One region of the Paenibacillus sp. NPDC058367 genome, then DNA from elsewhere that is predicted to be linked to it. Evidence: predicted binding sites of a transcription regulator. Region 1 holds the regulator's gene; the other holds the start of a gene.
What was found. Region 1 encodes Rex, which represses fermentation and respiration genes when NADH is low (regulators of the CRP and FNR family bind a similar motif). Its sites were predicted from a motif close to TTGTGAAATATTTCACAA; they were not measured.

Region 1 (4,694 bases):
GTTCTGTAGGTATAATCGTATATTTACGGCTCTCCATGGCTTCAGCTACAGAGAACATCGCTTTATCCCAGTAATCATCCAATAGTTCACTTGAATTTTGCTCCACATCGAGTTTAAGTTTACGTCCTTCAATCACTGATTTTCCTTCTTTGGATACATACGATACTAGATCACGTAAATTCGTGCCCGGCTGCAAATCAAGTTTCAAAGTGACCTCATCGCGGTTAATACTAATATGTGAAGTATTTACTCCCTCAAATCCGGTTACAATCTTTTGGAGCGGTTCCTGTAAAGCAAACTGACGATATAAAAAGAATCCTCCGAATAATAGCATAGCCGACAGTAGAGACGTTATCAGTACAGGTACAAGACGTAATTTCAAGAAACGTCCTCCTCTCAAAGATGAAAAAATGTAAACAGAATGATCCAAAGTCATAGCTGCTAAGAGCTCACCAGAGCCTGACGTTCTACTAACACTGTTCTAATTACAAACAGTAGTATATCACAGGTGTATATACTATATTGAAAAAAAGTGTGAAGATATTTAAAATTTTATTTTTTAATTCTTTCCATTTTATTTAATTTATTGATTTAATTCGACAAAAAAAGGGCTGTTACTCTTAAAATAACAGACCTTTTTTCGTATGAATCTTTAAATCCCAATATATAAATCCACTCTTATAGTATATCACAGTTCGTGTACTAATAGTATATCAAATAATATGTCATTTTAAAAAACAAGCGAACCATAAATGGTCCGCTTGTTTCTCTTATAATGCCTTTGTTTAATTTAGCGGCTAGGTAAACTGTAACCTTCACCCATTCGAGCCCCATCCGAGAACCGATAAAATTGATAATAATATCGACCGCTTTGTTTATAAAAAAGCTGCCAAGCATACTCCCCGTTATATACTCCTGGCAACAACCGCTCAATGCTGATGTCCGGAAGATCGGCTTTTATAAGGCTACGCATTTTCGCTTCAGAGGTCCCTTTACTTAGTTCTTCAGCATATACTGCGTCGGTTCCTTCAGCAAACTTCCCGTCTACAGTAAAACGTACCCAAACCATCAACTCGGTCCCGGCTTCATTCTTCCCTGTTAAGACCCAGTACACCGCATTTTCATCCCACACGGATTTCTGCGCTTTGGTTACCTCTGTCAGACCAGCACTGGTTTTAGCGACATCCTTAGCGATATCTCGCTCGTTCCATTGATCTTTCATAATATAAGCATAGAACTGGATAAGTCCAAACAGAAGGAGCAGAATCAGAACTGACCCCAGGAGGATCCATTTTTTCCTTTTCTTCAAGGTACAGCTCCCTTTCTAGTAATATATCTTTTTTGATTATATAACACACCTGTGTGTTTATCCAAAGTTTCATATCCAATTCAATGATCTAATTATCAGAAACACAAAAGGCTGTAACTTTGCAATCGCAGAAAGTCACAGCCTTTCAGTTATTCGTTATGATCTTAGACTACCGTTTAAGCAGTCCATCAAATGATTCTTGCGCCTTACGACGGATTGCTTCCTCATCTAGCGTTACACATTCTCCATGTTTTACAACCTGTTTACCATTCACCCATACATGCTCAACATCCTTGGCACTGGCAGAGTATACAGCATGAGACAACAGATCTGTGTGTGGTAGCAAATGCGGCTGGTCTATATCAATCGCGATAAAGTCCGCTTTCATGCCAACAGCGAGTCTACCCACATCATTTAAAAAGATAGACTTTGCGCCATACTCTGTAGCTATACGCAGCGCTTCCGGAGCTGGAACAGCCGTCGGATCACCACTTACACCTTTATGGATGAGGGCTGCAAGACGCATCTCTTCAAACATATCCAGGTTATTATTGCTTGCCGCACCATCTGTACCCAGTGATACCTTCACACCAGCCTTTAGAAGATCCGTAACCCGAGCCACTCCACTAGCCAGTTTCAGATTACTTCCTGGGTTATGAGACACGCCTACATCATGACGAGCCAGTATCTCGATCTCTTCATCATTCAAATGAACGCCATGTGCAACAATAGACGGACGTGTGAACATTCCAAGCTTCTCTAAATGCGCTACAGGCCGAAGTCCGTAATCCACCACATTCTGCTCCACTTCGCGTTTGGTCTCGGACATATGGGTATGCATCGGTAAATCCAAATCATGTGCCGCTTGAACAAACTTAACAAAGAAGTCCGGTGGGCAAGTATATGGGGCGTGTGGCGAGATCATCGTCGTAATTCTACCATCAGCCTTACCATGCCAATTTCGTGCAAAAGAAATCGCTTCCGCAAGCTTGTGATTTTGTACTTCCTCTGGGCATAATCCGATTACGCCTCTCATCAGTACAGAACGAATGCCTGATAATTCGACTACCTCTGCTACTCGATCCATATGATCATACATATCCAAGAAGGTTGTAGTACCACCTTTTAGCATTTCCAGTACCGACAAGGAGGTTCCCCAGTATACATCTTCTCCAGTGAATTTCGCTTCCATCGGCCACATCTTCTCTTGAAGCCACACCTGAAGTGCTAAATCATCTCCATAACCACGAAGCAATGACATTGCCGCATGGCCATGTGTGTTTACCAGACCTGGCATAAACAGCAGACGACTGCCATCAACAACTTGCACATCATCTTCCATTAAAGGCTCTTCTTTTCCTATGTAAGTGATCAAATCATCTTCAATAGTCATATATCCATTCAGAACCGGCTCATCCGTTCCCGGAATAAGAAAACGCCCGCCCTTAATAATCGTTTTACTGCTCTTCATTTCCGGTTTCTTCCTTTCCGTCTTTCAAATAATAAGCAAGGCTTTGCAAATCCGTTGTAAAATCGGCAGCATGAACCCGGATATTCGATGGTGTTTTTAGAATCACTGGTGCAAAATTCAAAATCGCCTCAATGCCAGACTCAATGAGAATATCTGCTACATTCTGCGCTTCTGAATCAGGCACAGTAATGATCCCAATTCGAATACCTTGCTCACGAACCGTCTGTCCAAGCTCCTCCATCGGTTGAACGGTAAGAGAGTTGATTTTCCGCCCTACCTTAGGTGCATAGGAGTCAAATATAGCGGTAATCTTCATAGTATCTTTCAGATAAGCATTGTAATTAGATAATGCATGTCCAAGGTTACCGGCACCTACTAAAGCCACATTCAATTGTTGATCCAGCTTCAGAATATGACGGATTTTTTCAATAAGATAAGTTACGTCATACCCGATACCTTTTCTACCAAAGTCTCCAAAATAAGCTAAATCTTTACGAATTTGAGCAGGATTCAAATCAAGTTTTTGTCCTAGTTCTTGTGAGGAAACGGTTAATATTTCACGTTTCTGGAGATCATTCAAGAAACGCAAGTACACAGGAAGTCTGCGAACAACGGCTTCTGATATTTTATCCGATTTCATAATTTACCTCCTAATTTAAGTGATATTCTGTTCAAATCCTATCGAAATATCTGCACCTCGTCTCAAGGAAGAGCGGTATTCTTATACCGCCCTTCCTTGTAGAGAGATTAATAAGATCGATGACGTTCTTTTCAAGAAACGCCTCCGTCTTCCAACCACTCCGCTATACGAGGAACCATTTGATCCGTAAGCATATGCTCCATTTTCGGGCCAGGCAACGAATAGAGGAAATACTTCCCATAGTGAGATTCGATCACCCTTGTGTCATACACAATAACAATACCCCGATCTTGCGCTGTCCGTACCAGCCTCCCAAATCCTTGCTTGAAGCGAATAACCGCCTGAGGAACAGACAACTTCATGAACGGATTCTTTTTCTGGGCTTGTAATAACTCAGACTTCGCTTCCGCTAGGGGGTGGTTTGGCGGTTGAAATGGGAGTCTCACGATGGCCAAGCATGTTAATGCTTCACCTGGAATATCTACACCCTCCCAAAAGCTGCTTGTTCCTAACAGTACAGAAGCTGCACTGTCCTGAAAACGGCGGATCAGCTTGCTACGACTGCCCCCCTCCACGCCTTGACCTAACACCGTGATCTCTTGTGAGGCTAGAGCCTCTTTCAGAGGATCGTAAACCTGGCGTAGCATCTTGTAAGAAGTAAACAGGACAAGCATCCGCCCACGTGTTGTAATAGCTGCTTCTGCTAGTGACTGTACGAGTGTATCGACAAATCGGGCATCGCCTACACTCCCCTTCACACTTGGGAAATCCCGCGGAATAACTAACAGCGCCTGCTCCCGATACTTAAAGGGAGAAGGCAGGAGTGATGTCATCAGACGCCCCTCTTCCGCAGCTTCATTAAGTCCGAGATTATCAATCATAAACTGGAAAGATTTATCCACAGAGAGTGTCGCCGAAGTTAGTACGATACTTTTCTTCTTGTCGAAAAACAGCTCCTTAAGCTGAGTACTAACATCAACAGGAACGGCATACAGCTGTAGCGATTTACTGCGATAATTTCCATTCGCCTCCAGCCAATATACTACATTCTCATCATTTAATCCCATAAAAAACCGTACTTGCTCACGTATAGAAGCTAAATCCTTAAATAAGCCGCTAATATCGGTAACTAGGCTATCTGAGGAAGATTGACCTTCTTGATCTCGCATCTCATTAAGCATTTTATCACCTTTACGGATAATTTCGCTTAATGTCAGATTCATAGTATTCTCTAAAGCAACCAATTCATCCCAATCTTTCGGTTTACGGGTAGG
Region 2 (4,694 bases), 270 kb from region 1:
CAACGTGCAAGCTTCAAGGTCCGATCATTAGATTTACCAGTTAACTTAATGTGTGCTTCTTCATCAATATGCTTCAAATCGAGCATCACCAAGTCTGTAACATCCAATAAGTCATTAATCTTGTCACCTTCGTTATAACCATTACTATCTAATGTGGTGTGCAGATTCCAACGCTTCTTAACTTCCGTAAATAACTGTTTTACAAATTGTGCCTGCAAAGTTGGTTCTCCGCCGGATACAGTTAATCCACCACCGGATGAACGATAGTAGTTTAAATATGGCTCGATCTCCGAAAGCACTTCTTCTAGAGTCATTTCCTTACCTTCATCTAAAGCCCAAGTATCAGGGTTATGGCAATACTGGCATTTCAGCAAGCACCCTTGCATAAATAAGACAAATCGAATACCAGGTCCGTCAACGGTTCCAAAGGTTTCCAAGGAGTGTATGCGACCTTTAATCATAGGATGTCATCCTTTCTCCAGGACTGACTAACAGTCCATCTTTCACGAAGAAGAATCCCTGCCCTTAAGACTGTGTTCTCCTTAATCGCGACCGTAAAATTTAAAATTTTAATGATTCTTGAACAAGATATTACCGCCCTTGAAACAAGAGCGGTAATTCCTTGCAAATATTTTAGTGCATATCTCAATGAAAGATCTTTATAAATATAAACAAATTACATTGAACCGTGGAAAGTACGGTTAATTACGTCCATTTGTTGTTCGCGAGTCAACTTGATGAAGTTAACTGCATAACCGGATACACGGATGGTCAATTGTGGATAGTTCTCTGGGTGATCCATAGCGTCCATCAGCTGTTCACGGTTAAATACGTTAACGTTCAAATGCTGAGCGTTATTATGGAAGTATCCGTCCATCATGTGTACCAGGTTAGACTTACAGGATTCATCGTCTTTACCTAGTGCCTTAGGTACGATAGAGAACGTATTGGAGATACCATCTTGTGCATCGGAGTAAGGCAGTTTGGCTACAGAGTTCAGCGAAGCCAGAGCACCTTTCTTGTCGCGTCCGTGCATTGGGTTAGCACCTGGTGCGAATGGTTCGCCTTTTTTACGTCCGTCAGGTGTTGTACCTGTCTTCTTACCGTACACTACATTCGAAGTAATGGTCAATACCGATTGAGTCGGTACAGCATCACGATATGTTTTGTGTTTACGGATCATAGACATGAAGGTTTCAACCAATTCTACTGCGATGTTGTCTACAGCATCGTCATTGTTACCGTAGCAAGGGAATTCGCCTTCAGTTTCGAAGTCAATTGCAATACCTTGTTCGTTACGGATTGGTTTAACCTTCGCGTATTTAATCGCACTCAGTGAGTCTGCTGCAACGGACAGACCAGCGATACCGCAAGCCATTGTACGCAGAATGTCGCGATCATGCAGTGCCATTTCGATACGTTCGTAAGAATATTTGTCATGCATATAGTGAATGATGTTCAAAGTGTTAACATAAGTCTTAGCCAACCACTCCATCATCGGTTTGAAGCGTTTCATTACTTCGTCATAATCTAGATATTCAGAAGTGATAGCTGGGAATTCCGGTCCAACTTGTGCTCCGGATTTTTCGTCTTTACCACCATTAATAGCATACAGTAAAGCTTTTGCCAGGTTGGCACGAGCGCCGAAGAACTGCATTTGTTTACCGATACGCATTGGAGATACGCAGCAAGCAATCGCATAATCTTCACCCCAGTATGGACGCATTAGATCGTCATTTTCATACTGAATTGCACTAGTTTCGATAGAAACCTTAGCACAATATTTTTTGAAGCCTTCAGGCAATCTTTCGGACCAAAGTACAGTTAAGTTTGGTTCCGGAGCTGGACCCAAGTTGTACAGGGTGTTCAGGAAACGGAAGCTGTTCTTGGTAACACGAGTGGTTCCATCTTCAGCCATACCACCGATGGATTCAGTTACCCAAGTAGGGTCGCCGGAGAACAGGTCATTATAGTCAGGTGTACGCAAGAATTTCACGATACGCAGTTTCATTACGAAATGATCGACAATTTCTTGTACTTGTTCTTCAGTCAAAGTACCTTCTTCAATGTCGCGTTCTGCATAAATGTCTAGGAAGGAAGAAACACGTCCCAGGGACATCGCTGCACCATTTTGTTCTTTAACTGCTGCCAGATATCCAAAGTATACCCATTGAGTAGCTTCTTTGAAGTTCATCGCCGGTTTGGAAATATCCATGCCGTGAGCAGCTGCCATTTCTTTCAATTCGCCCAGTGCACGAATTTGCTCGGACAGTTCTTCACGTAAACGAATTACTTCTTCTGTCATGGAATCAACTTCAAGCTCAGCTAGTTGTTGCTTTTTGTCTTTAATCAAGAAATCAATACCGTACAGAGCTATGCGGCGGTAGTCGCCGATAATACGTCCACGGCCGTAAGCATCAGGAAGACCTGTGATAACGCCGGATTTACGCACTGCTCTCATGTCTGGTGTATATGCATCAAATACGCCTTGGTTATGCGTTTTGCGAATGTTCGTGAACATGTCAACGATGTTTTGTGGAAGCTCGAAGCCATAAGCCTTCGTAGCATCAACCATCATCTTGATCCCGCCGAATGGTTGGATGGAACGTCTGAAAGGAGCGTCAGTCTGCACGCCTACAATTTGTTCCTTGTCCTTGTCAATGTAGCCTGGAGCATGTGAAGTGATTGTGGAGACAGTATCTAGGGAAACATCCCATACGCCGCCTCTTTCTCTTTCTTCCTTGCTCAGTTGGGAAATAATCTTCCACAGTTCAGTTGTGTTACTAGTAGGACCTACGAGGAACTCTTCGTTACCTTCATAAGGCTTAATGTTACTAGCGATAAAGTTGTTAACGTCAACTTTCTTGGACCATTTACCTTTTGTAAAACTTCTCCAACCGGATTTCACTTCATTTACTTCTTTTTCAATCACCGACATGCTAAATCCCTCCATCTATATTTATTATATTTGTAGAGATCGCGGGCTTGAAGGTTGATCCCGTGTCTCGTGATCCCCAAAAGATGTGGTTGTTCCAAATTTCACAATCAACATTTCATATGTGGGACCGTTGTTTATATAAACATTCTAGTTTATTTTCTATAAAAACACTGTGACAAATATCACCTTTCGAGTGATATTTGTCACCTTTATCTAAGTCCACAACTATCCTATTCTCTATTTAACCATTTATTAATTATCAAATCTTCCGTAGAACGCATTACGGTATACATCAGCAAGCTCAGAAACCAGTGGCAGCTTAGGATTGGCAGTTGTACATTGATCTTCAAACGCACGGTCAGCCAAGTAATCTACGCGGGATTCGAAGTCCTTAGGATCAAAGCCCAGTTGTTGGAACGATTCTTCGATGCCCAATTTTTTATTCATATCGCGAATAGCATTGATCAGGCTAGTTACACCTTCTTCAGTTGTGCGAGCTGGCAATCCCAGAATACGGGCAATTTCAGCATAACGCTCATCAGCTACGAAGTGCGAATATTTAGGGAACGAAGCGAACTTCGTAGGTTTTTTAGCATTGTAACGGATAACGTGTGGCATAAGGATCGCGTTAGTACGACCATGAGCAGTGTGGTACTGTCCGCCCCATTTATGCGCCAAACTGTGATTAATACCCAAGAATGCATTGGCAAAGGCCATACCAGCAAGTGTTGATGCGTTATGCATTTTCTCACGTGCTACTCTGTCGCCTTCCAGCGCCGATTTTTCAAGGTATTGGAATACCAGTTGGATCGCTTTAATAGCTAGACCATCAGTATAGTCACTCGCCATAACAGATACATAAGCTTCGATAGCATGTGTCAATACGTCCATACCTGTATCAGCAACAGCAGTTTTTGGCAAGCTGTATACGAACTCTGGATCAATGATAGCCACATCTGGAGTTAACTCGTAGTCAGCCAAAGGATATTTAGTGTGCTGTTCAGTTGTTTTATCGGTAATAACTGCGAAAGATGTTACTTCCGAACCTGTACCCGAAGTAGTTGGAATCGCTACAAATTTAGCTTTGTTACCAAGTTTAGGGAATTTGTATACCCGTTTACGGATATCCATGAATTTTTGTTTCAGACCATTAAAGTCTGCGTCTGGATGTTCATAGAATAACCACATTCCTTTTGCAGCATCCATTGGCGAACCGCCGCCAAGTGCGATAATGCAGTCCGGTTGGAATCTGTTCATCATTGCAGTACCTTTTTCAACTGTAGTTGTCGATGGATCTGGTTCAACTTCAGAGAACACTTCGATAGCGACAGGAGTTTGGCGTTGACGCAGGTAATGTTCAACTCTCTCAACATATCCGAGCTTAACCATCATTGGGTCAGTGATAATTGCGACACGTGTGATATCAGGCATTTTGGTCAGGTACTGAGTAGCGCCTTTTTCGAAATAGATCTTGTCAGGTACTTTAAACCATTGCATATTCACGGTACGACGATTCACCCTTTTCACGTTGATCAAATTGATTGCTGTAACGTTTTGCGACACGGAGTTACGACCATAAGATCCGCAGCCCAGAGTCAACGAAGGGATATTAGTGTTATAGATATCGCCGATCGCACCATGTGTGGAAGGCGAGTTAACGAGAATACGTCCTGTTTGCAGACGGTTAGAGAACTTCATGATTACTTCTTCATTGTTGGAGTGGATAGCCGAGCTATGTCCCATACCACCAAATTCA

Region 2: pflB (formate C-acetyltransferase) is a predicted target of Rex. The motif match lies at 3,028-3,045, and genes of this name have one in related genera.

Annotation. Positions count from the first base shown of each region.
Region 1 covers NZ_JBHXIZ010000003.1:120,794-125,487, forward strand. Annotated here, with positions in the region: gene ACFWMP_RS17340 (hypothetical protein) at 1-382, opposite strand, end outside; gene ACFWMP_RS17345 (cell wall elongation regulator TseB-like domain-containing protein) at 791-1,309, opposite strand; gene ACFWMP_RS17350 (amidohydrolase) at 1,479-2,780, opposite strand; gene ACFWMP_RS17355 (redox-sensing transcriptional repressor Rex) at 2,767-3,420, opposite strand; gene dinG (ATP-dependent DNA helicase DinG) at 3,552-4,694, opposite strand, start outside.
Region 2 covers NZ_JBHXIZ010000003.1:395,315-400,008, forward strand. Annotated here, with positions in the region: gene pflA (pyruvate formate-lyase-activating protein) at 1-461, opposite strand, end outside; gene pflB (formate C-acetyltransferase) at 677-2,938, opposite strand; gene adhE (bifunctional acetaldehyde-CoA/alcohol dehydrogenase) at 3,191-4,694, opposite strand, start outside.